DNA from 4 places in the Streptomyces sp. NPDC002640 genome. Region 1 is predicted to be linked to each of the others. Evidence: riboswitches for the same ligand, from Rfam matches in the RefSeq annotation. Region 1 holds a riboswitch; each other region holds the start of a gene.

What was found. A riboswitch is a leader RNA that binds a small molecule or an ion and turns the genes downstream of it on or off. The one in region 1 is predicted to bind cyclic di-AMP.
Region 2: linked by a shared signal. The riboswitch ahead of ACWD3O_RS04450 (transglycosylase SLT domain-containing protein) and the one ahead of ACWD3O_RS00055 (M23 family metallopeptidase) in region 1 are both predicted to bind cyclic di-AMP.
Region 3: linked by a shared signal. The riboswitch ahead of ACWD3O_RS10935 (M23 family metallopeptidase) and the one ahead of ACWD3O_RS00055 (M23 family metallopeptidase) in region 1 are both predicted to bind cyclic di-AMP.
Region 4: linked by a shared signal. The riboswitch ahead of ACWD3O_RS05110 (transglycosylase family protein) and the one ahead of ACWD3O_RS00055 (M23 family metallopeptidase) in region 1 are both predicted to bind cyclic di-AMP.

The regions. Positions count from the first base shown of each region.
Region 1 is NZ_JBSFVZ010000001.1:14,124-21,388, reverse strand. Features, by position in the region: gene ACWD3O_RS00080 (DEAD/DEAH box helicase) at 1-1,352, shown strand, start outside; tRNA gene ACWD3O_RS00075 (tRNA-Lys) at 1,494-1,566, shown strand; gene ACWD3O_RS00070 (dihydrofolate reductase family protein) at 1,639-2,835, shown strand; tRNA gene ACWD3O_RS00065 (tRNA-Met) at 2,885-2,958, shown strand; gene ACWD3O_RS00060 (PP2C family protein-serine/threonine phosphatase) at 3,110-4,246, shown strand; cyclic di-AMP (ydaO/yuaA leader) riboswitch at 4,523-4,661, shown strand; gene ACWD3O_RS00055 (M23 family metallopeptidase) at 4,672-5,706, shown strand; gene ACWD3O_RS00050 (aldo/keto reductase) at 5,800-6,744, shown strand; gene trmB (tRNA (guanosine(46)-N7)-methyltransferase TrmB) at 6,874-7,265, opposite strand, start outside.
Region 2 is NZ_JBSFVZ010000002.1:389,250-396,514, forward strand. Features, by position in the region: gene ACWD3O_RS04425 (2-oxoacid:ferredoxin oxidoreductase subunit beta) at 1-796, shown strand, start outside; gene rarD (EamA family transporter RarD) at 925-2,010, shown strand; gene ACWD3O_RS04435 (VOC family protein) at 2,061-2,525, shown strand; gene recQ (DNA helicase RecQ) at 2,663-4,519, shown strand; gene ACWD3O_RS04445 (HAD family hydrolase) at 4,615-5,454, shown strand; gene ACWD3O_RS04450 (transglycosylase SLT domain-containing protein) at 5,475-5,987, opposite strand; cyclic di-AMP (ydaO/yuaA leader) riboswitch at 5,993-6,164, opposite strand; gene ACWD3O_RS04455 (polyprenyl synthetase family protein) at 6,596-7,265, shown strand, end outside.
Region 3 is NZ_JBSFVZ010000006.1:219,103-226,367, reverse strand. Features, by position in the region: gene ACWD3O_RS10955 (DNA gyrase/topoisomerase IV subunit A) at 1-1,348, opposite strand, end outside; gene ACWD3O_RS10950 (hypothetical protein) at 1,482-1,928, opposite strand; gene ACWD3O_RS10945 (M16 family metallopeptidase) at 2,200-3,552, shown strand; gene ACWD3O_RS10940 (M16 family metallopeptidase) at 3,549-4,937, shown strand; cyclic di-AMP (ydaO/yuaA leader) riboswitch at 5,145-5,335, shown strand; gene ACWD3O_RS10935 (M23 family metallopeptidase) at 5,349-6,107, shown strand; gene ACWD3O_RS10930 (GntR family transcriptional regulator) at 6,292-6,999, shown strand; gene ACWD3O_RS10925 (HPr family phosphocarrier protein) at 7,168-7,265, opposite strand, start outside.
Region 4 is NZ_JBSFVZ010000003.1:81,236-88,500, reverse strand. Features, by position in the region: gene ACWD3O_RS05120 (cytochrome P450 family protein) at 1-1,110, shown strand, start outside; gene ACWD3O_RS05115 (transglycosylase family protein) at 1,278-2,534, shown strand; cyclic di-AMP (ydaO/yuaA leader) riboswitch at 2,761-2,928, shown strand; gene ACWD3O_RS05110 (transglycosylase family protein) at 2,933-3,628, shown strand; gene eno (phosphopyruvate hydratase) at 3,903-5,183, shown strand; gene ACWD3O_RS05100 (septum formation initiator family protein) at 5,368-5,835, shown strand; gene ACWD3O_RS05095 (DUF501 domain-containing protein) at 6,017-6,628, shown strand; gene ACWD3O_RS05090 (Ppx/GppA phosphatase family protein) at 6,625-7,265, shown strand, end outside.

The DNA of each region.
Region 1 (7,265 bases):
GCGCGCGCACCCGCACCCTCGCCGACTTCAAGGACGGGTACGTCAACGTCCTGGTCGCCACCGACGTCGCCGCCCGCGGCATCCACGTCGACGGCATCGACCTGGTCCTCAACGTGGACCCGGCCGGCGACCACAAGGACTACCTGCACCGCGCGGGCCGCACCGCCCGGGCCGGCCGCACCGGCACCGTGGTCTCGCTGTCGCTGCCGCACCAGCGTCGCCAGATCTTCCGCCTGATGGAGGACGCGGGCATCGACGCCGGGCGTCACATCATCCAGAGCGGCACGGCCTTCGAGCCCGAGGTCGCCGAGATCACCGGCGCCCGGTCGATGACCGAACTGCAGGCGGAGTCGGCGGCCGGTGCCGCCGTCCAGGCCGAGCGCGAGGTCGCCCAGCTCACCAAGGAGCTGGAGCGCCTGCAGCGCCGCGCCGCCGAGCTGCGCGACGAGGCCGACCGCCTCACCGCCCGCGCCGCCCGTGAGCGGGGCGACGACCCGGAGGCCGCGCTGGCCGAGGCCGCCGTCGTCCGTGAGGCCGCGGAGGCCGCCGAGGCCGCCGCCGTCTCCGTGCCGGAGCAGCCCACGGCCCAGCACGTCGACCGCACCGAGCGCGAGGAGCGGCCGCAGCGCCGCGAGGAGCGCGGCGAGCGTCGCGACGACCGCGGTGACCGTGGCGACCGTGGCGGGTTCCGCGGCAACGACCGGGGTGACCGTCCGTTCAACCGTGACGACCGTGGTGGCCGTTCCTTCGAGCGTCGCGACGACCGTGGTGACCGTGGTGACCGTGGTGGCTTCCGTGGCAACGACCGGGGTGACCGTCCGTTCAACCGTGACGACCGTGGCGGCCGTTCCTTCGAGCGTCGCGACGACCGCGGCGACCGTGGCGGCTTCCGCCGGGACGACCGGGGTGACCGTGGTGGCCGTTCCTTCGAGCGCCGGGATGACCGCGGCGACCGTGGCGGCTTCCGCCGGGACGACCGGGGTGACCGTGGCGGGTTCCGTGGCAACGACCGGGGTGACCGTCCGTTCAACCGTGACGACCGTGGCGGCCGTTCCTTCGAGCGTCGCGACGACCGCGGTGACCGCGGTGGCTTCCGTGGCAACGACCGGGGTGACCGTCCGTTCAACCGTGACGACCGTGGCGGCCGTCCCGTCGAGCGCCGTGACGACCGCGGTGGCTTCCGCGGCAACGACCGTCCGTTCAACCGCGACCGCCGCGACGACCGCCCGGGCTTCCGCTCCGGTGGCGCCTCGGACCGTCCCTTCGGCCGCCGCGACGACCGTCGTGACGACCACCGCGGTGGCTCCTTCGGCCGCCGGGACGACAAGCCGCGCTGGAAGCGCAACGGCTGACGCGCCCGCGCACACCGCCTGTGAGGGCCCGCACGACCCCGGTCGTGCGGGCCCTCCGCGCTTCCCGCGCGCCGTCGGCCGCGGATACCCGCTCGGACCGGAGGCGCCCTCCCGCTATGCTCGGGGGAGCAACATCACCCTGGGCCCTTAGCTCAATTGGCAGAGCAGTGGACTTTTAATCCATTGGTTGTGGGTTCGAGTCCCACAGGGCCTACTCCTGACGCGGCGCATGCGCCCGGCCGAACCCGGCCGGACCATGCGCCGCCGTGCGTCCCGGAGCCGCCCCATGCCGCACCCCTACGTCCTGCTCTCCGCCGCCGTCTCGCTCGACGGCCACCTCGACGACGCCGGGCCGGAACGGCTCCTGCTGTCCGGCCCCGAGGACTTCGACCGGGTGGACGAGGTCCGGGCGGCGAGCGACGCCATCCTGATCGGCGCCGGCACCCTGCGGGCCGACGACCCCCGGCTGGTGATCCGCTCGCCGGAGCGCCGTGCCGCGCGCGTCGCCGCCGGGCGGCCGGAGTTTCCGCTGAAGGTCCTGGTGACCGGATCGGGTGAACTCGACCCCACGGCCCACTTCTGGCGGACCGGTGGCCGCAAGGCCGTCTACACCACCGGGAGGGGCGCACCGCGGGCGCAGGAGGCGCTGCGTGGCCGGATCGACGACGCGGACGGAGCGGACGGCGCGGACGTGGTGGACCTGGTGGATGTGGTGCCGGTGGGGCCGGAACTCGACTGGCGGGCCGTCCTGGAGCACCTCCACGCCGCGTACGGGGTGCGGCGGCTGATGGTGGAGGGCGGCGGCAGCGTCCACACCCAGCTGCTGCGGCAGGGCCTCGCCGACGAGCTCCAGCTCGCCGTCGCCCCGCTGCTGGTCGGGGACCCCGCCGCGCCCCGGCTGTTCGGGCCCGGCGCCTACCCGCCCGGCCGGCTGCGGCTGGAGGAGACCCGGCCGGTGGGTGACATGGTGCTGGCCCGCTACCGGCCCGTGGCCCCGGGCGCCGGCCCGCTCGCCTCGGCCGCCGACCGCCACTGGCTCGCCGTCGCCTGCGACCTGGCCGAGGAGTGCCCGCCGTCCACGACCGCGTTCAGCGTCGGGGCCGTGGTGGTGGCCGAGGACGGGACCGAGCTGGCCCGGGGCCACTCCCGGGAGGGCGGCGACCCGGTGGTGCACGCGGAGGAGGCCGCGCTGGCCAAGATCGACCCCGCCGACCCGCGGCTTCCCGCGGCCACCGTCTACAGCAGCCTGGAGCCCTGTGCCCGCCGGGCCTCCCGCCCGGCGCCGTGCGCCCGGCTGATCCTGGACGCCGGGGTGCGCCGCGTGGTCACCGCCTGGCGCGAGCCCGACACCTTCGTCCCCGGTGCGGACGGCAGCGGGGTGCTGGCCGCGGGCGGGGCCGAGGTGGTGCTGCTGACCGCTTACCCCGAGCTCGCGGAGCGCGCGAAGGCGCCCAACCGGCACCTGCTCGGCGGGTCGGCGTGAACCGATTCGCTTTTCCCCGCAGGTATGTCGTACAGTAAAGACACAACGACGCGGGGTGGAGCAGCTCGGTAGCTCGCTGGGCTCATAACCCAGAGGTCGCAGGTTCAAATCCTGTCCCCGCTACTGAAGGCTCAGGGCCGGAATCCTTTCAGGATTCCGGCCCTGAGTGTTTGCGTCTGCACGTCCGCACGTCTGCCCGTCCGCTGGGCGCCGCTTCAGCCGGGCGGAGGCCCAGCGGTCGCCGGTTCCGGCCGGGAGCGGAACCATGGAGGGCATGCTGCGGCGAGGCGGACCGGTGGACCCGGCGGTCGAACCCCCCGCCGTCGGACGCCACCGGCGGTGGGTGCACCACGCGCGGATGTTCCTGCGCGTGCTGCCGTTCCTCACGCTGCTGTTCGGCCTGGCCTACGACCGGGTCACCCCGCCGGACGTGACCCCGGTGCCGTTCTTCGCCGCCGCGCCGCTGATCGCCGCCCCCCTCTACACGCTGCGCGCCACCCTGGTGATCGGGCTGCTGTCGGTGGTCTGCACGGTGACGGTGCTGCTGTTGCGCGACGCGCTCTCGGCGGCCCAGTTCGCCACCGAGCTGCTCACCGTCGTCATCGTGTCCGCCCTGGCCGGCGTGGTGAACACCGTCGTCCGCCGGGGGGACGTACGGCTCGCCTCCGCCCGGGAGATGGCCGAGACCGCGCAGCGGGCGGTGATGCCGCAGCCGCAGACGCGGTTCGGCGCGCTGCACGTCGCCTCCCGGTACGAGGCCGCCCAGCAGGAGGCGAACCTCGGCGGGGATCTCTACGCCGTGCAGGACACCCCCTACGGCGTGCGGCTGATGCTGGGCGACGTGCGGGGCAAGGGGATGACCGCCGTCGCGGCCGTGGCGGTGGTGGTCGGCGTCTTCCGCGAGGTGGCGGAGCGGGCCCCCACCATCGAGGAGTGCGGCCACCGGATGGACCAGGCGGTGATGCGGGAGCGGGAGCGCCGGGGGGTGGAGCTGGAGAAGGCCGAGGGCTTCGTCACGGCGGTCTTCGCCCAGTTCACCCGCGACGGCCGGACGGTGCAGGTGGTCAACCACGGCCACCCGCCGCCGCTGCTGCTGGAAGCCGGGACCGAGCCGCGGTACCTCGAGGTGGGGGAGCACGGCGGGCCGCTCGCCCTCGGCGAGCTGGTCGGCCCGGCCCGGTCGGGGTCCCCGGTGGAGGTGCGCCCGGGCAGCATCGTCCTCTTCTACACGGACGGCCTGACCGAGGCCCGGGACGCCGACGGCGTGTTCTACGACCCGGTCGAGCGGCTGAACGGCAGGGTGTTCCGCGAACCGGAGGAGTTGCTGGGCTTCCTGACCGAGGACGTGGCCCTGCACGCGGGGGGCGACGTGGAGGACGACATGGCGCTGCTCGCCGTGCGCTGCGGCTGACCCGGAGGGACGGGGCCGTGGGCGCGCCGGAGCGGGCCGGGACGGGCTGGAACGGGTTACGGGCGGGTCGGGTGGGGCCTGCGGGGTGCGTGGTGATCAAGCCAATCCGGTCGGTGACGTGTGATCGAAGCCATGTCCGTTTCGCCCTGTTCGGTATCCATAGGTTCGGGCCAAAGCGTCGGGTGATGTGAAGGAACGGCTTGGAATTGAGCCACCGCTTCTATTAACGTTCGATAACGCAGCGCGCGGCTGTCCCAGCCGTCACAAGCGACGGCTCCGTGCGCTCTGCCGAATCCCGCAAGGGAACCGGGGAACCATTTTTGGGGTGAATCGGGCGTATCGCTGTATACGCGCGTAGGAGACCTTCCCGCTCCGAACCCGTCAGCTAACCCGGTAGGCGAACGGAAGGAAAGGAGAACGCCCCCGTGGCGTCCAACCGCCCTGCCCCTGATCTGGCTTTCGTGCCGAGCCGGCGTGAAGCTGTCGACGCGTACGGCCCCGCCACCGCCTTCGCCGACCAGGCTTCCCACGAGGAGTGGAACCCCAGCGAGGGATCCGTCCAGAGAGGCCGCCACCGGGTAACCAAGCAGCGCGGTCTCGCGCGGAGTTCGACCGTCCTCGGCGTGGGCGTGATCGCCGCCGTCGGCGCGGGGGGCATGGCCACCGCCGCCCCCGGCAAGGCTCCCGTGCAGATCACCATGCCGAACATGCCGTCGCTCGACCCGGTCACCTCCCTGCTTCCCGGCGGGTCCGAGGGCGAAACCGTGGCCGACGACGCGCCCAGCGTCCTTGGTGAGATGGGCGTCGCCCCCGCCGAGACCGCGTCCTCCGGCGACGCCGGCGAGGCCCTGCGCGCCCGCATCATGGCCCAGGCCGCCCAGCAGCAGGAGGAGGCCGACGCGCAGGCCGAGCAGGAGGCCCAGGAGGCCGCCACCCGGGCCGCCGCCGAGAAGGCCGCCAAGGAGAAGGCCGAGGCCGAGGCCCGCGAGGCCGCCGCCGAGAAGGCCGAGCAGGAGGCCAAGGCCAAGGCCGAGGCCGAGCGTCTCGCCAAGCTGGCCACCCAGTACGTCGCGCCCGCCGCGTCCTACACGGTCACCTCCACCTACATGCAGGCCGGCTCCATGTGGTCGTCCGGCTACCACACCGGTCTCGACCTGGCGGCCCCCACCGGCACCCTGCTGAAGGCCGTCCACTCGGGCACCGTCACCGAGGCCGGCTGGTCCGGCTCGTACGGCTACCGGACCGTCCTCACCCTCGAGGACGGCACCGAGATCTGGTACTGCCACCAGTCCTCGATCAACGTGAGCGTCGGCCAGAAGGTCACCACCGGTGACGTCATCGGCCGCGTGGGCGCGACCGGCAACGTCACCGGCCCGCACCTGCACCTCGAGGTGCACCCCGGTGGCGGGGACGGCGTGGACCCGAGGGCCTGGCTGGCCGACCGGGGCGTCAACCTCTGACCTTCCCCGCCCGCCCGGCGGTGTCACGACGGTGTTCTGACGGAGTGTCGGAGGGCCGGAATGACCCGCCGGGCGGGCGCGTTGTCCACGGACATGACTGAACTGCGCAAGCTGGGCACGTCCGGACTCGAGGTCTTCCCGCTCGCCCTCGGCGGCAACGTCTTCGGCTGGACCGCCGACGAACGGGAGTCCTTCGCCGTCCTCGACGCGTACACCGAGGCCGGCGGCAACTTCGTCGACACCGCCGACTCCTACTCCGCCTGGGCCGACGGCAACGAGGGCGGCGAGTCGGAGACCGTCATCGGCCGGTGGCTGAAGGCCCGGGGCAACCGCTCCGAGGTGGTCGTCGCCACCAAGGTCAGCCAGCACCCGCAGTACCGCGGCCTGTCGGCCGCCACCATCAAGGCGGCTGCGGAGGCCTCGCTGCGGCGACTGGGCACCGACCACATCGACCTCTACTACACGCACTACGACCAGCCCGACACGCCGGTCGAGGAGATCCTGCTCGCCCTCGACCAGCTCGTCCGCGAGGGCAAGGTGCGGGCGATCGCCGCGTCCAACATCAGCGCCGAGCGGCTCCAGGAGTCGCTGGACTTCTCCGAGCGCGAGGGCTACGCCCGCTACGTGGCGCTCCAGCCGCACTACAACCTGGTCTCCCGGGACACCTACGAAGGTCCGCTGCGGGACGTCGCCGAGCGGGCGGGGCTGGCCGCCGTCCCCTACTACGCGCTGGCGTCCGGGTTCCTGACCGGCAAGTACCGCCCCGGGGCCGCGGTGGACAGCCCGCGTGCGGCGGGTGCGGGCAAGCACCTGGAGAGCGAGCGGGGCCGACGGGTGCTGGACGCGCTCGACGCGATCGCCGGGGCGCACGGCGCTGCGGTGGCCACGGTCGCGCTGGCCTGGCTGGCCTCCCGGCCGACGGTGGTGGCGCCGATCGCCTCCGCGCGCACGGCGCAGCAGCTGCCGGACCTCACGGCGGTGGCGAACCTCCGGCTCAGCGAGGCGGAACTGGCGCGCCTGGACGAGGCCTCCGCCTGACCCGGCGCCGCGGTGGCCGCGGCCCGCGCTGTTGCCGGGGCCCGCTCTGTTGCCGCGGCGCCGGCGGTTGTCCCGGCGTCGGCGGTCGCCCCGGCTCCGGCGGTCGCCCCGGCTCCGGCGGTCGCCGCGTCAGACGCGGCGGAACAGCAGGTCGCGGACGACGTGCCCCTTGTCCAGCCCCTGCCCCTCGAACCGGGTGAGCGGGCGGAACTCCGGGCGGGGGGCGAATCCGCCGTCGGGCCGGGTGTTCGCGAAGCGGGGGTGCGCGGTCAGCACCTCGAGCATCTGCTCGGCGTACGGCTCCCAGTCCGTGGCGCAGTGCAGCACGGCGCCCGGGCGCATCCGGGTGGCGGCGAGGTCCAGGAACTCGGGCTGGACCAGCCGCCGCTTGTGGTGCCGCTTCTTGGGCCAGGGGTCCGGGAAGTAGACGCGGAGCCCGGACAGCGCGTCGGGCGTGAGCATCTCGCGGAGCAGGATGATCGCGTCGCCGTTGGCCACGCGGACGTTGGTCAGTCCGCCCT
Region 2 (7,265 bases), on a different contig from region 1:
CATCGCCACCGGCCTGGCCACCTCGCGGCGGGACCTGAGCGTCTGGGTGGTCACCGGTGACGGCGACGCCCTCTCCATCGGCGGCAACCACCTGATCCACGCCCTGCGCCGCAACGTCAATCTGAAGATCCTGCTGTTCAACAACCGGATCTACGGACTGACCAAGGGCCAGTACTCCCCCACCTCGGAGCTCGGCAAGATCACCAAGTCGACCCCGATGGGCTCGCTGGACGCACCCTTCAACCCGGTGTCGCTGGCGCTGGGCGCGGAGGCGAGCTTCGTGGCGCGGACGGTGGACTCCGACCGCAAGCACCTCACCGAGGTGCTCCGGCAGGCCGCCGACCACGAGGGCACGGCCCTGGTGGAGATCTACCAGAACTGCAACATCTTCAACGACGGCGCCTTCGACGTGATCAAGGACCGGGAGCGGGCGCAGGAGGCCGTGATCCGCCTGGAGCACGGGCAGCCGATCCGCTTCGGCGCGGACGACGCCAAGGGGGTGGTCCGCGACCGCGCGACCGGCGACCTCACGGTGGTCGACGTCACGCCGGAGAACGAGGCCGAGGTCCTGGTCCACGACGCGCACGCCGCCTCGCCGACCACCGCCTTCGCGCTCTCCCGCCTGGCCGACCCGGACACCCTGCACCACACGCCCATCGGCGTCCTGCGGTCGGTGCGGCGCCCGGTGTACGACACGCTGATGGCGCGCCAGCTGGAGGACGCCGTCGAGCGGCAGGGCGAGGGCGACCTGGGGGCGCTGCTGGCGGGCAGCGACACCTGGACCGTCACCGGCTGAGCCCGGCACCACCCGCGCGCCCCTCCTGTCAGGACCGTATGTCGATACGGGAATGACAGGAGGGGCGCGCGGCGTTACCGTCCGAACGTGCCGACGCTGCGGGAGCGAGGCATGCAGAAGGAGGAGACATGCCCCAGCCGGCGCCGCGGAACGAGAACAAGATCGGTCTGCTGAACGGATTCGCCGCCTACGGCATGTGGGGCCTGGTCCCCCTCTTCTGGCCACTGCTGAAGCCCTCCGGCGCCGCCGAGATCCTGGCGCACCGCATGATCTGGTCACTGGTCCTGGTCGGCGCGATCCTCCTGGTGATACGCCGCTGGGCCTGGGCCGGCGAGCTGATACGCCAGCCGCGCAAGCTGGCGCTGATCGCCGTGGCCGCCGCCGTGATCACCGTCAACTGGGGCGTCTACATCTGGGCGGTCAACGCCGGGCAGGTCGTCGAGGCCTCCCTCGGCTACTTCATCAACCCGCTGGTCACCATCGCGCTCGGCGTGCTCCTGCTGAAGGAGCGGCTGCGTCCCGTCCAGTGGGCGGCGGTCGGCGTCGGCGTCGCCGCCGTGGTGGTGCTGACCGTCGGCTACGGCCGCCTGCCGTGGATCTCCCTCACCCTCGCCTTCTCCTTCGCCGCGTACGGCCTGGTGAAGAAGAAGGTGAACATCGGCGGCCTGGAGTCCATGGCCGCCGAGACCGCGCTCCAGTTCCTCCCCGCCCTCGCCTACCTGCTGTGGCTGGGGTCCCGGGGCAGCTCCACCTTCGGCACCGAGGGCGCCGGGCACGCCGCGCTGCTGGCCGCCACCGGAGTGGTCACCGCCGTGCCGCTGATCTGCTTCGGCGCCGCCGCGATCCGGGTCCCGCTGTCCACGCTGGGCCTGCTGCAGTACCTGGCGCCGGTCTTCCAGTTCGCGCTGGGCGTCCTCTACTTCCACGAGGCCATGCCGCCGGAGCGCTGGGCCGGCTTCGCCCTGGTCTGGCTCGCGCTGTCCCTGCTCACCTGGGACGCGCTGCGCACCGCCCGCCGCTCGGCCCGCGCCCTGCGGAAGGCGGCCGCCGCGGCGGTGGCCACGGCTCCCGTGGTGGGCCCGGCCGACCCGGCGGCGGTCCCCGAGACCGGTGTGGCGGCCGTGGCGGGGACCGGTGCGGCCGCGGTCGCGGAGACCGGTGCGGCCACTGTCCCGGACCCGCGCGCGGCGGGTGCCCCGGAGCGCACCGCCTGATCACGCATTCCGGTTGCGCACGCCCGCTCACCACCCGTAAGAGTGGTGGCATGACGGAACCCACGACGCCTGTCCACTGGAAGCTCGTCGTCGACGCGGCCGACCCGCACGCCCTGGCCGACTTCTGGGCGGCCGCGCTGCACTACCTCCCCGAGGACCACGCCCCACTGGTGGAGAAGCTGCTGGCCGCCGGGGTGGTGCCGGCCGAGGCCACCCTGGAGTGGCGGGGCCGCGCGGCGTGGCGGAACCTGGCGGCGGTCCGGCACCCGGACGACCCGTACGACGAGGAGTCCGGCACCGGGCTGGGGCGTCGACTGCTGTTCCAGCGGGTCCCGGAACCGAAGACCGTCAAGAACCGCCTCCACCTCGACCTCCACCCCGGTGAGGGCCTGCGCGCCGCCGAGGTGGAGCGGCTCACCTCCCTGGGCGCGCGGGTGCTGCGCGAGGTCCGCGAGCAGGGCGGCGCGTGGACGGTGATGTACGACCCCGAGGGCAACGAGTTCTGCCTCCACTGAGCCTGTCGCCGGCCCCGCGCGTTCCCCGGGTTCGCGCGGGCCTGTGGAAAACTCCGGGCCCGTCGGTCCGTCCCCCTATGGTGGAGGCAGGGCTACGGACGGCAGGGACAGGCGGTACAGGTGTGACCACGGCAACCATGACGGAGACGGACGCGGACGGACCCGCGGAGACCCCGGCACTCGAGACGCTGCGCAGGGTCTTCGGCTACGAGTCCTTCCGCGGCGAGCAGCAGGCCGTGGTCGAGCACGTCGTCTCGGGCGGGGACGCGGTCGTCCTGATGCCCACCGGCGGCGGCAAGTCCCTCTGCTACCAGATCCCCGCCCTGGTCCGCCCCGGCACCGGCGTGGTGGTCTCCCCGCTGATCGCCCTGATGCAGGACCAGGTCGACGCCCTGCGCGCGGCCGGCGTGCGCGCCGGTTTCGTCAACTCCACCCTGGACCTCGACGAGCAGCGGGTGGTGGAGGCCCAGTTCCTCGCCGGTGAGCTCGACCTGCTCTACCTGGCCCCCGAGCGGCTGCGACTGGAGTCCACGCTCAACCTGCTCTCCCGCGGCCGGATCTCCCTCTTCGCCATCGACGAGGCGCACTGCGTCGCCCAGTGGGGCCACGACTTCCGTCCCGACTACCTCGCCCTGTCGGTGCTGGGCGAGCGCTGGCCGGACGTCCCGCGGATCGCCCTGACCGCGACGGCCACCCGGGCCACCCACGAGGAGATCACCCGCCGGCTCGGCCTCGGCTCGGCGCGGCACTTCGTCGCCGGGTTCGACCGGCCGAACATCCAGTACCGGATCGTGCCCAAGGCGGAACCGAAGAAGCAGCTCCTGGCCTTCCTGCGCGAGGAGCACCAGGGCGACGCCGGCATCGTCTACTGCCTCTCCCGGAACTCGGTCGAGAAGACCGCCGAGTTCCTGACCTCCCACGGCATCGACGCGGTGCCGTACCACGCGGGCCTGGACTCCGGGACCCGCGCCCGCCACCAGGCCCGGTTCCTGCGTGAGGAGGGCCTGGTGGTCGTGGCGACCATCGCCTTCGGCATGGGCATCGACAAGCCGGACGTGCGCTTCGTGGCCCACCTGGACCTGCCGAAGTCGGTCGAGGGCTACTACCAGGAGACCGGCCGCGCGGGCCGCGACGGACTGCCGTCGACGGCCTGGATGACCTACGGCCTCAACGACGTCGTCCAGCTGCGGAAGATGATCCTGTCGGGCGAGGGCGACGAGTCCTTCCGCCGCCGCGCCGAGGCCCACCTGGACGCCATGCTGGCCCTGTGCGAGACGGTGCGGTGCCGCAGGGGCCAGCTGCTCGCCTACTTCGGCCAGGAGGCAGAGAAGGAGCACTGCGGCAACTGCGACACCTGCCTCAGCCCGCCGGAGACCTGGGACGCCACGGTGGCCGCGCAGAAGGCGCTGTCCACCGTGGTCCGGCTGGACCGTGAACGGCGCCAGAAGTTCGGCGCCACCCAGATCACCGACATCCTGCTCGGCAAGCGCACGGCCAAGGTGATCCAGTTCGACCACGACCAGCTCTCGGTCTTCGGCATCGGCGAGGACCTGGCCGAGGGCGAGTGGCGCGGCGTGATCCGCCAACTGCTGGCCCAGGGCCTGCTGTCGGTGGAGGGCGAGTACGGCACGCTGGTGCTGACCGAGGGCAGCGCCGCCGTGCTGCGCGGCGAGCGGCAGGTGCCGATGCGCAAGGAGCCCAAGAAGGCGCCCTCCGCCCGTGGTGAGCGCAAGGCCAAGGCCGCGGCTGCCGCGGCCGAGCTGCCCGAGGAACTCCAGCCGGTCTTCGAGGCGCTGCGCGCGTGGCGGGCCGAGTGGGCCCGTGAGCAGGGCGTCCCCGCCTACGTCGTCTTCCATGACGCCACGCTGCGCGAGATCGCGGCGGCCCGCCCGTCCTCGGTGGACGAGCTCCGCGGGATCAGCGGCATCGGCGAGAAGAAGCTGGCCACCCACGGCGAGAGCGTGGTCGAACTCCTGGCCTCGCTGGACGAGTGATCGCTCAGATGAGATGACCAACGCCCTATTGCACACATCACGCTGAGCTGTCAACCCGTCACGGGGGCGCGCCGGAGGATCCGTATTCTCTGATCATGCCCGCACCCGCCGCCTATGCGCCCCCCTCCCGTGCGCTCCCCGCGTACGCGCTCGTCGCCACCGACCTGGACGGCACGCTCCTGCGTGACGACGACACCGTCTCACCCCGCACCCGCGCCGCACTGGGGTGCGCGGCCAGGGCGGGGGCCCGCCATCTGGTGGTGACCGGCCGCCCCGCGCCGCGGGTCCGCGACCTGCTCGCCGGCATCGGCGGCGGCTTCGCGGTGTGCGGCCAGGGCGCCCAGCTCTACGACGCCGACCGGGACCGCCTGGTGTGGTCGATGACCCTGGACCGGGAGCTGGCGGAGACCGCGCTCGGCAAGATCGAGGCCGAGGTGGGCCAGGTGTACGCGGCCGTCGACCAGGACGGCGTCCAGGGGCTCACGCTGATCGAGCCCGGCTACCGGATGGCGCGGCCGACGCTGCCCGCGGTGCGGGTCGGCCGGCGCGACGACCTGTGGGAGCGGCCCATCACCAAGGTGCTGCTGGCCCACCCCCGGCTGACCGACGACGAGCTGACCGCGGTGGCCGCCGCCGCGGTGGGCTCGCTGGCGACGGCGACCATGTCCGGCCCCGGCACCGTCGAACTGCAGCCGCACGGCGTCACCAAGGCGACCGGCCTGGCCATGGCGGCGTCCCGGCTGGGCCTCGGCCCGGAGGACGCCATCGCCTTCGGCGACATGCCGAACGACGTGCCCATGTTCAGATGGGCGGCCCACGGCGTCGCCATGGCCAACGCGCACGCCGACCTGAAGGCGGTGGCCGACGAGGTCACCACGACCAACGAGGACGACGGCGTGGCCGTCGTCCTCGAGCGGTTGTTCCCGTCCCCGTGAGCCACGGGTGACGGGGTCGGTCAGTAGGGACCGTTGACGTTGTCGATCGAGCCGTAGCGGTCGGCCGCGTAGTTGCAGGCGGCGACGATGTTGGCGACCGGGTCGAACGGCGAGGGCTCGGTGCCCTCGACGTGGTACGCGTCGAAGGTGGGGTCGATCACCTGCAGCAGCCCCTTGGAGGGGATGCCGTTGATCGCGTTGATGTCCCAGTCGTTGATGGCGAGCGGGTTGCCCGAGGACTCGCGCATCACGTTGCGGTGGATGCCCTCGTAGGTGCCCGGGATGCCGTTCTTCGCCATGACGGCGAGGGCCTCGCGGATCCAGCCGTCGAGGTTGTCCTGGGTGGCGGCCAGGTGAGTGACCTTGTTGCCCGGGGCGACGGCGACCTTGGCCTGGGCGGCCGAGGTCTGGGCGGCCGAGGTCTGGGCGGCCGGGGTCTCGGCGGCCCAGGCGCCGGTGGCACCCATGACCGGGGTGGCGACGACGGCCGCGGCGACGGCCAGGGCCGAGGCGGTACGGGTGAGACGGGACATTGCGCTCTTCCTTTCCGGCGCCTGCGAGGTGAGCTGTCGGGTTCGGGCCAGAAAGGCTGCCCGGCCCGTCGCCCTGGCGGGCGGCAGGCTTCACCCCGAGCCGTCCGGAGCGCGCTCCGGTCCGGCGGTGTACCTGGGTCCCCCGCTCCTGCCGTGCGTGGAATGGATCAGTGAGGACCGGACGGCGGCAGGACTCGGCGTTCCACCCGGCTGGCGCGAAACGTATGTGAGAGCGAATGTCCGAAACAAGTACGAACTCGGATGATCAAGACCCTTGATCATGGTTACGGGTGATTTGCCCCTCGCCCGCCCGCACCGGGCCACCCCAACTGGCTTTTGCCAGAGCCGAGTTCGGGCCAGCCGCCCCATCCATCCGGCCACCCGCTCCTGTGGCTCATGTCACGGATCAGCCGTTGGCCACCCAAAAGGAGTGAATGCGAAACTACCCGCACAACCCTTCTAAACCGGACAGGGGTGTCTCCGGCCATCTGGCGGGTGGGGGCTGTCGGTGATCGAAAGCTGACCGGATACGCTGAGTGGGGTGATGGCAATGACCTATCGACAAACCGTGTAACCGTCGACACACACCAGCAGACAGGAGACCCCTCGTGACCGTGGTCGGGCCGTTCGGGCTGAGGGTTCGGGACCAGGCGCTGGAGGCCGCAGTCCAGGCCGGCATGGCGGCCGTCGAGGAAGGTCTGCTCGAAGCCACCAAGAGCGAGGTCCCGTTCATCACCGAGGCCGCGCAGCACCTGGTGAAGGCGGGCGGCAAGCGGTTCCGCCCGCTGCTCGTGATGCTCGCCGCGCAGTTCGGGGACCCGGACGCCCCGGGCATCGTCCCCTCGGCCGTGGTCGTCGAGCTCACCCACCTCGCCACCCTCTACCACGACGACGTCATGGACGAGGCCGAGGTGCGCCGCGGGGTGCCCAGCGCCAACAGCCGCTGGAGCAACTCGGTCGCGGTCCTCACCGGCGACTTCCTGTTCGCGCGGGCCTCGCACATCCTGGCCGACCTGGGCCCGGAGGCGGTACGGGTGCAGGCCGAGGCGTTCGAGCGCCTGGTCACCGGCCAGATCCTGGAGACCGCCGGTCCGGCCGAGGGGCGCTCCCCCATCGACCACTACCTCGACGTGATGGCCGGCAAGACCGGCTCGCTGGTCGCGGTCGCCTGCCGCTTCGGCGCGCTGATGTCGGGCGCCGACCACCAGGTCGTGGACGTGCTGACCCAGTACGGCGAGCGGCTCGGCGTGGCGTTCCAGCTCGCCGACGACGTCCTGG
Region 3 (7,265 bases), on a different contig from region 1:
CGATCCGGTCGAACCTGGTGAGGCGGCGCAGCGGCGTGTCGAGGATGTACTGCGTCTGGATCTCCGACAGCGCGAAGCTCTCCATCAGGCGCTGCTTGGCCTGGGCGGAGTTGTCGCTGGAGCGGATCAGGCGGATGACCTCGTCGATGTCGATGAGCGCGGTCAGCAGGCCCTCGACCAGGTGCAGCCGGTCGCGCTTCTTGCCGCGGCGGAACTCGGAGCGGCGCCGCACCACCTCGAAGCGGTGGTCGAGGTAGACCTCGAGCAGCTCCTTGAGGCCCAGGGTGAGCGGCTGGCCGTCCACCAGGGCCACGTTGTTGATGCCGAAGGACTCCTCCATCGGCGTCAGCTTGTAGAGCTGCTCCAGCACGGCCTCGGGGACGAAGCCGTTCTTGATCTCGATGACCAGGCGCAGGCCGTGCTCGCGGTCGGTGAGGTCCTTGACGTCGGCGATGCCCTGGATCTTCTTGGAGCCGACCAGGTCCTTGATCTTGGCGATCACCTTCTCGGGCCCCACGGAGAAGGGGAGTTCGGTGACGACCAGGCCCTTGCGGCGGGCGGTGACCTGCTCCACGGCGACCGTGGCGCGGATCTTGAACGTGCCGCGGCCCTTCTCGTAGGCGTCGCGGATGCCGGGGAGCCCGACGATCCGGCCGCCGGTGGGCAGGTCGGGGCCGGGGATGTGCTTCATCAGCGCGTCGAGATCCGCGTTCGGGTGGCGGATCAGGTGGCGGGCGGCGGCGACGACCTCGCCGAGGTTGTGCGGCGGCATGTTGGTCGCCATGCCGACCGCGATGCCGGAGGCGCCGTTGACCAGCAGGTTCGGGAAGGCGGCGGGCAGCGCCACCGGCTCCCGTTCCTGGCCGTCGTAGTTGGGCTGGAAGTCGACCGTGTTCTCGTCGATCGACTCCGTCATCAGGCTGGTCGCGTCGGCCATCCGGCACTCGGTGTACCGCATGGCGGCCGGCGGGTCGTCGTTGCCCAGGGAGCCGAAGTTGCCGTGGCCGTCGACCAGCGGGACCCGCATGGAGAACGGCTGGGCGAGGCGGACCAGGGCGTCGTAGATCGACGTGTCGCCGTGCGGGTGGAGCTTGCCCATGACCTCGCCGACGACGCGGGCGCACTTGACGTAGCCGCGGTCGGGGCGCAGGCCCATCTCGTTCATCTGGTAGACGATGCGCCGGTGCACCGGCTTGAGGCCGTCCCGCGCGTCGGGCAGGGCGCGGGAGTAGATGACCGAGTACGCGTACTCGAGGAAGGAGCCCTGCATTTCGTCCACGACGTCGATGTCGAGGATCCGCTCCTCGAAATCGTCGGGCGATGCTGTCTTCGTGCTGCGGCGGGCCATCGCTGCCGGGCTCCTTCACGGTCTTGCGAGCATGAACGGGGGACTGTCGCGCACCATTGTGGCCCTCGCCGCCGACAGCTCGGACCGCGCCCCCCGCCGGCGACCGCGCGGTGAGCGGGGGGCGCGGGTGATTTCAGTCCCGGCGCAGGGTGTCGATCACGCCACCCCACTCGGGCCCGTCCCACGCGATGGAGACGGCGGTTCCGTCCGACTTGATCTTCAGGGTGCCCTGGGTGCGCTCGGGGTCCGGCTCCGCGCAGTCCAGGGTGATCCGCGGCTTGTCGGTGTTGACGCCCTCGAGCGTGCCGGCGCAGGCGAGCTCGCCGGTGGTGGCGACCTCGGTGCCGGTGATCTCGAGGGTGTCCAGGGGACTGTCGTTGACGGTCCGCCAGGTGCCGTCGATCCCCTTCTCCGCCGGCGCGGGCTGCGAGGACTCCTCGGCCCGCGGGGACTCCTCGGTCCGCGGGGAGGACGCGGCGCTCCCGCCCTTCGCCGCCTCGTCGTCGCCGGAGCCTCCGCATCCGGTGAGCAGCACGGCGCCCGCGACCAGGGCGGCGGTCACGGTCAGGGCCTTGCGCATCGGAACGTCCTTTCCTGTCCCGCGGCGGGGACGTCGGGTCGGTGGGCGCCGCCCATCCCAGCACACTCCCGCGCCCGGCAGGGAGCGGGGTCCGGGCCCCGCGGCGGAGCGCGTCGCCGGATCGGGCGGCAATGTGCCGGACCGGGAACCGGGCGGTACCCCGCCACGGTTGCATACAGTGACAGGCAGTTCGCACTCTCAGCGTTCTCAGAGTTGTCAGCGTTATCAGCGTTATCGGTTCCGAATGTTCGACGCGATCGAAGGGACGTACATGCCCATGGGTCACACGGCCACAGCCGAGGCAGGCTCAGGAGGCCTCACCGCTACCGAGCACCGCCTCGCCAACGGGCTCCGGGTGGTGCTGTCGGAGGACCACCTGACCCCGGTCGCCGCGGTGTGCCTCTGGTACGACGTCGGCTCCCGGCACGAGGTCCGGGGCCGCACCGGCCTCGCCCACCTCTTCGAGCACCTGATGTTCCAGGGCTCGGCCCAGGTGAAGGGCAACGGGCACTTCGAACTGGTGCAGGGCGCGGGTGGTTCCCTCAACGGCACCACCAGCTTCGAGCGCACCAACTACTTCGAGACCATGCCGGCCCACCAGCTCGAGCTCGCGCTCTGGCTGGAGGCCGACCGGATGGGCTCCCTGCTCACCGCCCTCGACGACGAGTCGATGGAGAACCAGCGCGACGTCGTCAAGAACGAGCGCCGCCAGCGGTACGACAACGTCCCCTACGGCACGGCGTTCGAGAAGATCTTCGCCCTCGCCTACCCGGAGGGCCACCCGTACCACCACACCCCGATCGGCTCGATGGCCGACCTGGACGCCGCCACGCTGGAGGACGCCCGCGCGTTCTTCCGCACCTACTACGCGCCGAACAACGCGGTGCTGTCGGTGGTCGGCGACATCGACCCGGAGCAGACGCTCGCCTGGGTCGAGAAGTACTTCGGCTCCATCGCCTCCCACGACGGCAAGCCGGCCCCCCGGGACGGCGCGCTGCCCGAGGTCATCGGCGAGGAGATCCGCGAGGTCGTCCGCGAGGAGGTCCCGGCCCGCGCGCTGATGGCCGGCTACCGCCTCCCCGAGGACGGCACCCGCGCCTGCGACGCCGCCGACGTGGCCCTGACCATCCTGGGCTACGGCGAGTCCTCCCGGCTCTACAACCGGCTGGTGCGCCGCGACCGTACCGCGGTGACGGCCGGCTTCGGCCTGCTGCGCCTGGCGGGCGCCCCGTCACTGGGCTGGCTGGACGTCAAGACCTCCGGCGACGTGGAGGTCCCGGTGATCGAGGCCGCCGTGGACGAGGAGCTCGCGCGGCTCGCCGCCGAGGGCCCCACGGCCGCGGAGATGGAGCGCGCCCAGGCGCAGCTGGAGCGCGAGTGGCTGGACCGGCTCGGCACGGTCGCCGGCCGCGCCGACGAACTCTGCCGCTACGCCGTGCTGTTCGGCGACCCGCAGCTCGCCCTGACCGCCGTCGGGCGCGTCCTGGAGGTGACGCCGGAGGAGGTCAAGGAGGTGGCCAAGGCCCGGCTGCGCCCCGACAACCGCGCGGTGCTGGTGTACGAGCCGATCACCCCGGAGGGCGCGGACGAGGCCGCCGACGAGAACGAGGAGGAGGCCAAGTGACCGAGCTGGCCACGATGGAGTTCCACCCGATGCCGCAGGCCGGCGAGCCCAAGCCGTGGGCCTTCCCCGCCCCCGGACGCGGCGCGCTGGACAACGGCATGACGGTCCTGCACTGCCACCGCCCCGGCCAGCAGGTCGTGGCGGTCGAGGTGCTGCTGGACGCGCCGCTCGACGCGGAGCCCGCCGGACTGGACGGCGTCGCCACCGTCATGGCGCGCGCCTTCGCCGAGGGCACCGACAAGCACTCCGCGGAGGACTTCGCCGCCGAGCTCGAACGGTGCGGCGCCACGCTGGACATGCACGCCGACCACCCCGGTGTGCGGGTCTCCCTGGAGGTGCCGGTCTCCCGGCTGCCCAAGGCCCTCGGTCTGCTCGCCGACGCGCTGCGCGCCCCCGCGTTCGCCGAGGACGAGGTGTCCCGGCTGGTCCGCAACCGGCTCGACGAGATCCCCCACGAGCTGGCCAACCCGGCCCGCCGCGCCGCCAAGGAGCTCTACAAGGAGCTCTTCCCGGCCGGGTCGCGGATGGCGCGCCCCCGCCAGGGCACCGAGGAGACGGTCGGGAAGATCGACGCGGCCGCGGTGCGCGCCTTCTACGAGCGGCACGTCCGCCCCGCCACCTCGACCGCCGTGGTGGTGGGCGACCTCACCGGCGTCGACCTCGACGCCCTGCTGGCCGAGACCCTCGGCGCGTGGACGGGCTCCCCGGCGGACCCGCACCCGGTGCCCGCGGTGACGGCGGACGACACCGGCCGCGTGGTGATCGTGGACCGCCCGGGCTCGGTGCAGACCCAGCTGCTCATCGGCCGCACCGGTCCGGACCGGCACGACCGGGTGTGGCCCGCCCAGGTGCTCGGCGCCTACTGCCTCGGCGGCACGCTCACCTCCCGGCTGGACAAGGTGCTGCGGGAGGAGAAGGGCTACACCTACGGCGTCCGCTCCTTCGCCCAGGTCCTGCGCTCCGCGCCCGACGGCTCGGGCGCGGCCCTGCTGGCCATCAGCGGCTCGGTGGACACGCCCAACACCGGCCCGGCGCTGCAGGACCTCTGGCAGGTGCTGCGCACGCTGGCCGAGGGCGGCCTGACCGACGCCGAACGCGACACCGCGGTGCAGAACCTGGTGGGCGTCGCCCCGCTGAAGTACGAGACGGCGGCCGCCGTGGCCGGCACCCTGGCCGACCAGGTGGAGCAGCACCTGCCGGACGACTTCCAGGCGACGCTCTATCAGCAGCTCGCCGCCACCGGCACCGTGGAGGCCACGGCGGCCGCGGTGAGCGCCTTCCCGGTGGACCGCCTGGTCACGGTCCTCGTCGGCGACGCCGCGCAGATCGCCGACCCGGTCCGCGACCTGGGCATCGGCGAGGTGACGGTGGTCCGCGCGGAGTAGCCGCCCGTACAGGCCGGTTCGGGCCCCGGTGACCGATCTGGTCGCCGGGGCCCGCTTCGTCCCGTTCAACGGGCGTTGCGTGGGGAAGAGTCCGGTTTGCCCTGTGGGATGCGCTACAAAAGCCTTGATCCGTTTGTGATCCGAATGATCACGCCATTAGCTTCGGTCCGGCTGTCCGCCACACTTGTGCGCCGCGCCCGCGGCGCCGGGCAGTCATCGCCTAATCCCCGTACGGCGCGAGCCAGGGGAGCCGGGGACCCACAAGCGGCAACCCCTGGGGTGAATCGGGCGCCTTCCGCACGGCGCGCGCACAACGCGCGCACGGGGGGAGACGCCCGTAGGAGACCTTCCTGCTCCGAACCCGACAGCTAACCCGGCAGGCGAGAGGGAAGGAAAGGACTCAGCCACTTCATGGCGTTCAACTGCGCCTCCGGCAGGCACCGTCGTCCCGGCCGGACCAGCCGCACCACCGCCGGCCTGGCAGGCCTCGCCGCTCTCACCACCACCGGCGTCGTCGGCACCCTGGCCACTCCCGCCTCCGCCGCCGAGACGTCCGCCGCCGAGACCTCCGTCAACGAGACCACCGGCCTGCTGCCGGTCGTCACCATCGGCGACCGCGTGGCCGACCAGATCGACGAGCAGGCCGAGGCCCAGGAGCGGGCGGCCGCCGAGAAGGCCGCCGTCGAGAAGGCCCGCAAGGAGCGCGAGGAGGCCGAGCGCCGCGCCGCCCGCGAGGCCGAGCGCGAGCGCCTGCGCCGCCTCACCATGTTCGTCAGCCCCATCGCCGGCTCCTACGTCTCCACCGGCTACCAGGCCGGCGGCGCCGTCTGGTCCTCCGGCAGCCACACCGGCGTCGACTTCCACGCCGCCGCCGGCACCCCGGTCCGTTCGGTGGGCCGCGGCACCGTGGTCGAGGCCGGCTGGGGCGGCAGCTACGGCTACCAGGTCGTCATCAAGATGCACGACGGCACCTACACCCAGTACGGCCACCTGTCCTCGGTCAGCGTCACCCCCGGCCAGGCCGTGACCCCCGGCGCGCACATCGGCCGCTCCGGCGCCACCGGCAACGTCACCGGGCCGCACCTCCACTTCGAGGCGCGGATGACCGCCGAGTACGGCAGCGACATCGACCCGGTCGCCTACCTCCGGTCCCACGGCGTGAACCTCTGACGCCACCCGCACGCGCGAAAGCCCCCGCCCCGGTTTCCCGGGCGGGGGCTTTTTCGTCGTTCCGGAAGGATTCCGGGCGCACCGGGCGGGCCTCGGCCAAAAATTCCCCGCCCGCGGGGCCTTCCCGTCGGAAATCGCCGTCGATTGCCTTAGAGTCAATTCATTCATCGAGGCGGAGGTCGGCATGCGTATTCCCGCGCATTCGGTATGCACGGCGATCCGGGACGACATCGTCGCAGGCGTCCACGAGCGGGGAAGCCGGCTGACCGAGGAAGTGCTCGCCCGGCGCTACGGGGTCTCCCGGGTCCCGGTCCGCGAGGCGCTGCGCACCCTGGAGGCGGAGGGCTTCGTGGTCACCCGGCGCCACGCCGGGGCCTGTGTGGCCGAGCCGACCGAGCAGGAGGCCGCCGACCTGCTGGAGATGCGGCTGCTGCTCGAGCCGCTGGGCGCCGCCCGGGCCGCGCAGCGCCGCACCGAGGCCCACCTCAAGGTGCTCCGCGGCCTGGTCAGGCTGGGGCAGGAGCGGGCGCGGCGGGGCTACGGCGAGGACCTGCGGTCCTTGGGCGGCTGGTTCCACGAGACGCTCGCGCAGGCCTGCGGCAGCGGCGCCCTGACCTCGTCCCTCACCCAGCTGCGGCACAAGATCGCCTGGATGTACTCGGTGGACCCGCTGCCCGCCCCCACCGAGACCTGGGCCGAGCACGGCGCCATCGTCGACGCCGTGGCCCGGGGTGACGGCGAGCGGGCCCGGCAGACGACCGCCCTGCACACCGAACGCTCGCTCGCCCTGCACCGGCTCCGCATTCCCGGCCAGAACCGCGGAAACGCGGTGCGCCCGGACGTGGTGAGGACTTCGCAACATGCCGTAAACACGGGCGGCCTCTCCACTTAACACCGAGGCCGTATACAAGAGCGGAGGAATTCGATTCCGCATGCCGATTTCTACGGCCCGAGGTGTTTCCCGGGGCTTTCGCGTGCCCGGAAATGCGGGCGGCGCGCACGGCCGAGGGAAAAGCGGCGTTCCGGTCGGCGTTCCGGCCGGTGTTCCGGGCCGACGAGTTCACGGCATCGCGTATCCCGGCCCCCTCGGCGGAGGCTCCGACACCAGCTCCGCGAGACGGCGCAGCACCGCCTCGGCGCCCTCGCCCTCGCAGGACA
Region 4 (7,265 bases), on a different contig from region 1:
GCCCGGCAGACCCTCGCGGACCCCCGGCTGTCGAAGAACCCCGCGCACCACGACGAGCCCGCGCACGCCCGGAACAAGACCGGCATCCCGGGCGAGCGCAAGGCGGACCTGATGACGCACCTGCTGAACATCGACCCGCCGGACCACACCCGTCTGCGCCGCCTGGTGTCGAAGGCGTTCACCCCCCGCCGCGTCGCGGAGTTCGCCCCCCGCGTGCAGGAACTCACCGACACCCTGATCGACGGGTTCGCCGCACGCGGCAGCGCCGACCTGATCCACGAGTTCGCGTTCCCGCTCCCCATCTACGCGATCTGCGACCTGCTCGGCGTCCCCCGCGAGGACCAGGACGACTTCCGCGACTGGGCGGGCATGATGATCCGCCACGGCGGCGGCCCGCGCGGCGGCGTGGCGCGGTCGGTGAAGAAGATGCGCGGCTACCTCGCCGAGCTGATCCACCGCAAGCGCGAGGCGCTGACCGCGGAGCCCGCGCCCGGCGAGGACCTGATCTCCGGCCTGATCCGCGCCTCGGACGAGGGGGAGCACCTCACCGAGAACGAGGCCGCGGCGATGGCGTTCATCCTGCTCTTCGCGGGCTTCGAGACGACCGTCAACCTGATCGGCAACGGCGCCTACGCCCTGCTCACGCACCCCGGGGAGCGCGAGCGGCTCCAGCGGTCGCTGGCGGCGGGCGACGAGAGCCTGCTGGAGACCGGCATCGAGGAACTGCTGCGCTTCGACGGCCCCGTGGAGCTGGCGACCTGGCGGTTCGCCACCGAGCCGCTGACCGTCGGCGGACAGCGGATCGCGGCGGGCGACCCCGTCCTGGTGGTGCTGGCGGCGGCGGACCGGGACCCGGAGCGGTTCGCCGAACCGGACACCCTGGACCTGTCCCGGCGCGACAACCAGCACCTGGGCTACGGACACGGCATCCACTACTGTCTCGGCGCCCCCCTGGCCCGGCTCGAGGGCCGAACCGCCCTCGCGACCTTGCTCACTCGACTCCCCGACCTCCAACTGGCGGTCGATCCCCAGGAGTTGCGGTGGCGGGGCGGGCTGATCATGCGTGGCCTGCGAACTCTTCCGGTCGAGTTCGCCCCCGAGCAGGACTGAAGTGGAAGCAACACTTCGACAGTTCCGTGACGTTCGTGTGTTCCTTGCGACATCGAGTTGTGACGAACGTTGATCACCGGCTAACTTCCCGCACAGACGCGACGACCCCTGCGGCGGGATGCCGGCCGGGTCGGCGCGGCCCCTGTAGTCGACGAAAGGCCACCCGCATGCTCTCCGGAAACGGTCGTCACCGCCGCCCCCGTCAGGCGCCGGCGGTCGTCGTCGCGGCCGGCGTGACCGGTTCCGCACTCGCCCTCCCGCTGTTCGCGGCCTCCAGCGCCGGCGCGGCCGAGGGGGCCACCTGGGACCGGGTCGCCGAATGTGAGAGCGGGGGCGCCTGGAGCGCCGACACCGGCAACGGGTTCTACGGCGGTCTGCAGCTCTCCCAGGACCAGTGGGAGGACCACGGCGGCCTGTCGTACGCCTCCAACCCGTCGGAGGCGAGCCGCTCGCAGCAGATCGCGGTGGCCGAGCGGATCCTCGCCGAGCAGGGCGCCACCCCGTGGCTGGCGTGCGGTGCCATGAACGGTCTGCGCGAGGACGGCCCCGCCGCCGAGGTGGACACCGGCGTGGACGCGTTGCGGACCGGCGACGTGACCGGCCCCGGCGCCTTCGACGGCTCCGCCTCCGGCTGGGGTTCCGCCGGCGGCGACCTGAACGGCACCCGTGACACCGGCAATGCGGACAAGAGCGACAACAGCGGCAACGGCGACAAGTCGGGCGCGGTGGACGGCGAGGCGGGCGACGCCCGCGGGCAGGCGCGCTCCGGCGAGGGCGCGAACGGCGCCCTGGGTCACGGCTTCTTCCCCGGCGCCGGCTCCGCGCAGGACGGCGGCCTCCTGGGCCTCGGCCAGGACCTCGGTCTGGTGGACACCGGCACCGGCAGCCCGGTGATCCCGGACCTGCCCGAGACCGGCGAGGGCCAGAACGGCCAGAACGGCAACGGCGGCGACACCGGCAAGGACGACACCGGCAAGGGCGGCACCGGCCAGGACGAGAGCGGCCAGGGCGGCTCCGGCGAGGACACCCCGGTCCGCGGCGACGGCGGCGAGCAGGACGGCACCTCGGGCGAGGACCCGTCGGACGAGGACCCGCTGTTCGGCGGCGGCGACGGCCCCCTCTTCCAGGACGACACTCCGCTGTTCGGCGGCGACGCCGCCCAGGAGGAGAGCACCGGGTCCTCCTCCGGCTCCGGCCGCCACCGCGGCCCCAGCGCCGAGGAGACCGGCACGGGGTCCGGCTCCTCGGGCCGGCACGCCGCCCCCGCGGACACCTACCAGGTGCGGGGCGGCGACAGCCTGGTCTCCATCGCCAAGTCGGAAGGCGTCAAGGGCGGCTGGCGCGCCCTCTACGAGGAGAACCGAGACCTGATCGGGAACGACCCGAACCGCCTGGTCTCGGGCATGGTCCTCACCCTCCCGTAGCGGCCGGGGCGACGGACGGAGAAGGGCGAAAGGCGGGCAAAATCGGGGGAGTTACCCGCCTTTTCGTCCCGGAATGTCTGATTCCGGAGAAGTGAGAGATGGGTCTCATAAGACCTGATCGTCTTTGAAATCCCGGCCGCGGCATGGCTAACGTCAAACCGCTCGCTCCAGCGGGCCCCGGCGGCCGTCACGCCTAATCCTGCCAACGGCCGTACGGGACATGTCGTCGCGTCATGCGCCGTAGGCAGGAGCGGGGGAACCAGGTAAGTGCCGGCCCGGTGGTCAGACCGCCGGAACGGCTAGGGGTGAAGCCGCGCACCGAGAGGTGTGCGGCCGGGCGACCCTCATAGCCCGAACCCGACAGCTCACCTCGTAGGCGTCGGTGAGGGGATACCTCCATGTCGTTTACCTGCCAGGGCAAGCACCGTCGTCCGTCCAAGGCCAAGCGCGCTCTCGCCGTCGCCGGTCTCACCGGCGCGGTCGTGGCCGCCCCGCTGCTGACGGCGGGCACCGCGTCCGCCGCCACCGAGTCCGAGTGGGACGCCGTCGCCCAGTGCGAGTCGGGCGGCGACTGGTCCATCAACACCGGCAACGGCTTCTACGGCGGTCTGCAGTTCACCAGCCAGACCTGGGCCGGCTTCGGCGGCACCCAGTACGCCGCCCAGGCCAACCAGGCCACCAAGGCCCAGCAGATCGAGATAGCCGAGAAGGTTCTCGCCGAGCAGGGTCCGGGCGCCTGGCCGCACTGCGGCACCGGCCTCTCCAGCGCTCCCTACCAGGGCGGCGCCGCCGAGGCCCCCGCCCAGGAGGCCCCGCAGCAGGAGGCTCCGGCCCCCGCGCCGCAGGCCGAGGAGACCCCGGCCCAGCCCGCCAAGGCGGAGCAGCCGAAGAAGCAGGAGAAGGTCACCACGCCCACCGGCGAGAAGGTCCTCAAGGGTGACGGCGAGTACAAGGTCGTCAAGGGCGACTCGCTCAGCCTGATCGCCGAGGAGCACGACATCAAGGGCGGCTGGAAGAAGCTCTTCAAGCTGAACAAGGACGTCGTCGAGGATGCGCGCCTGATCTACCCGGGCCAGATGCTCCACCTGAGCTGACCGGTCACCGGTCCGCCCGTCGCACGAACCCCCGCCCCCGGGCGCGTCACCACGCGCCCGGGGGCGGGGCCGTTTCCGGCGGATCCGCCTCCGGGGCTTTTTGTTTCGAGCCGGAACAATTAATCTCCTGTTACCCCTCCGTACAGGGGGTGACCGGCTGGCCGATCCCGCCCGGCCGGTTAGGCTCGGTCTCGCAGAGCCACGGAGGCTGTGCACCCCGTGCCGGACCAGGTGGTCCGGCGCCACCCGCGTCACATCCCAGAAGGAGATGCTCGTGCCGTCCATCGACGTCGTCGTAGCCCGGGAAATCCTGGACTCCCGAGGCAACCCCACGGTCGAGGTCGAGGTCGGCCTCGACGACGGCAGCACGGGTCGTGCCGCCGTCCCGTCCGGCGCCTCCACCGGTGCCTTCGAGGCCATCGAGCTTCGCGACGGCGACAAGAACCGCTACCTCGGCAAGGGCGTCGAGAAGGCCGTCCTCGCCGTCATCGAGCAGATCGGTCCGGAGCTCGTCGGCTACGACGCCACCGAGCAGCGCCTGATCGACCAGGCGATGTTCGACCTGGACGCCACCGACAACAAGGGCTCGCTCGGCGCCAACGCCATCCTCGGCGTCTCCCTCGCCGTCGCCCACGCCGCCGCCGAGGCCAGCGACCTGCCGCTCTTCCGCTACCTGGGCGGCCCCAACGCGCACCTGCTGCCGGTGCCGATGATGAACATCCTGAACGGCGGCTCGCACGCCGACTCCAACGTGGACATCCAGGAGTTCATGATCGCGCCGATCGGCGCCGAGTCCTTCTCCGAGGCCCTGCGCTGGGGCACCGAGGTCTACCACACGCTGAAGAAGGTGCTGAAGACCAAGGGCCTGTCCACCGGCCTCGGCGACGAGGGCGGCTTCGCCCCGAACCTCGGCTCCAACCGCGAGGCCCTGGACCTGATCCTCGAGGCGATCAAGGAGGCCGGTTACACCCCCGGCCAGCAGATCGCCCTCGCCCTCGACGTCGCCGCCTCCGAGTTCTACAAGGACGGCAAGTACCTCTTCGAGGGCAAGGAGCGCTCCGCCGCCGAGATGACGGAGTACTACGAGGAGCTCGTCGCGTCCTACCCGCTGGTCTCCATCGAGGACCCGCTGTTCGAGGACGACTGGGACGGCTGGAAGGTCATCACCGAGAAGCTGGGCGACAAGGTCCAGCTCGTCGGCGACGACCTCTTCGTCACCAACCCCGAGCGCCTCGGCCGCGGCATCGAGGAGGGCGCCGCCAACGCCCTGCTGGTCAAGGTCAACCAGATCGGCTCCCTGACCGAGACCCTGGACGCCGTCGAGCTGGCCCAGCGCAACGGCTTCAAGTGCATGATGTCCCACCGCTCCGGCGAGACCGAGGACGTCACCATCGCCGACCTCGCCGTCGCCACCAACTGCGGCCAGATCAAGACCGGCGCCCCGGCCCGCTCCGAGCGCGTCGCCAAGTACAACCAGCTGCTGCGCATCGAGGAGATCCTCGACGACGCCGCCGTGTACGCCGGCCGCAGCGCCTTCCCGCGCTTCAAGGGCTGACCCGCCCGACGGCCCCTCGCGTGCCCCCGGAGCCCCGGCTCCGGGGGCACGCCCCTGTCCGCGCCCCACGGCGTCCCGGCGTCACGTACCGTGTGCGGGGAAAGAGCAGGAAAAGCACGTACGGCACACGGCACACGGCACACGGCACGCCGCACACGGCACGCCACGGGGAGGCGCGGAGAAGATGGCGCAGAACCGGGACCGGTTCTCCACGACCACCCGGCTGCGGCTGCTCGGTGAGCAGACCGCCGCCCGCGTCTACCGCTCCCAGACCCGCCGTCAGGCACGCCGTTCCCGGCTCACCGGCCGCGCCGCGCTGCTCGCCCTGGTGCTGTGCACCCTGGTCGTCGCCCTGGCCTACCCGACCCGGCAGTACGTCTCCCAGCGCGCCGAGGTCGCGAAGCTGGAGGAGGAGCGCGACGCCGCCCGCGAGCGGGTGAAGGACCTGCGCGACCTCAAGGCGCGGTGGAAGGACGACGCGTACGCCGAGCAGCAGATCCGGAAGCGGCTGCACCACCTGCGGCCGGGCGAGAGCGGCTTCACCGTGCGCGGCTCCGCCGCCCCGCGGCGGGACACCGGGCGGCCCGTCGCGGAACGCCCCTGGTACGCCGTCCTCTGGGACGACGTGGACCGGGCCGACGCCGCGAGCTGACCCCCACGCCGCCGCACGGCCGCCCCGGCCGGCCGTCGGCGGGGGCGCGTGCCTGAGAGACTGTCCCCCTGGACCACCGTCCCGGAGCCGTCGCCCGAGGCCCCGCCCCAAGACTTCCGTCCGCAGCAGAAGACCGCAGCAGAAGACCGCAGCAGAAGACCGAGAGAGACTGATCCCCGGCATGGAAACGCCCCCGCCCTCCACCCCGCGCACCGAGCCCACCGAAGCGGACGTCGAGGCGTTCCAGCTCCAGCTCGGCCGCCCGCCGCGCGGTCTGCGCGCCATCGCGCACCGCTGCCCCTGCGGACAGCCGGACGTCGTGGAGACGGCTCCGCGGCTGCCGGACGGCACGCCCTTCCCGACGACGTACTACCTGACCTGCCCGCGCGCCGCCTCCGCGATCGGCACGCTGGAGGCGGACGGCGTCATGAAGGAGATGACCGAGCGGCTGAGCACCGACGAGGAGCTCGCCGCCGCCTACCGGGCCGCCCACGAGGACTACATCCGCCGCCGCGACGAGATCGAGGTGCTGCAGGGCTTCCCGAGCGCGGGCGGCATGCCGGACCGGGTCAAGTGCCTGCACGTCCTGGTCGCCCACTCCCTGGCGGCCGGACCCGGCGTCAACCCGCTGGGCGACGAGGCCATCGCCATGCTGCCCGAGTGGTGGCGCAAGGGCCCGTGCGTCACGCCGCAGGGGTGCGTCCCGCAGGCGGGCGAGGGCGGCGTCGTGGAGACGACGGAGGACGGCTCCGGGTACTTCGCCGCCCGGCCCGCCGAGGAGGAGGGCAAGTGACCCGGGTCGCCGCCGTCGACTGCGGTACGAACTCCATCCGGCTGCTGGTCGCCGACTGCGATCCGGCCACCGGCACGCTGACCGACCTGGACCGCCGGATGACCGTCGTCCGGCTCGGCCAGGGCGTCGACCGCACCGGCCGCCTCGCCCCCGAGGCGCTGGAACGCACCTTCGCCGCCTGCCGCGAGTACGCGGCGGTCATCGGGAAGCACGGCGCCGAGCGGATCCGCTTCGTCGCCACCTCCGCCTCCCGCGACGCCGAGAACCGCGACGAGTTCGTGGCCGGCGTGCTGGACATCCTGGGCGTGGAGCCCGAGGTGATCACCGGTGACCAGGAGGCCGAGTTCTCCTTCACCGGCGCGACCCGTGAACTCGCGGGCCGCACCGACCTGGAGAAGCCGTTCCTGGTCGTCGACATCGGCGGCGGCTCCACCGAGTTCGTGGTCGGCGACGACCAGGTCCGCGCCGCGCGCTCGGTCGACGTCGGCTGCGTGCGGATGACCGAGCGGCACCTGGTGGACGGCGGCGCGGTCGTCGACCCGCCGACCGAGGAGCGGATCGCCGCGATCCGCGCCGACGTGGAGGCCGCCCTGGACCTCGCCGAGCGGACCGTGCCGCTGCGCGAGGCCCGCACCCT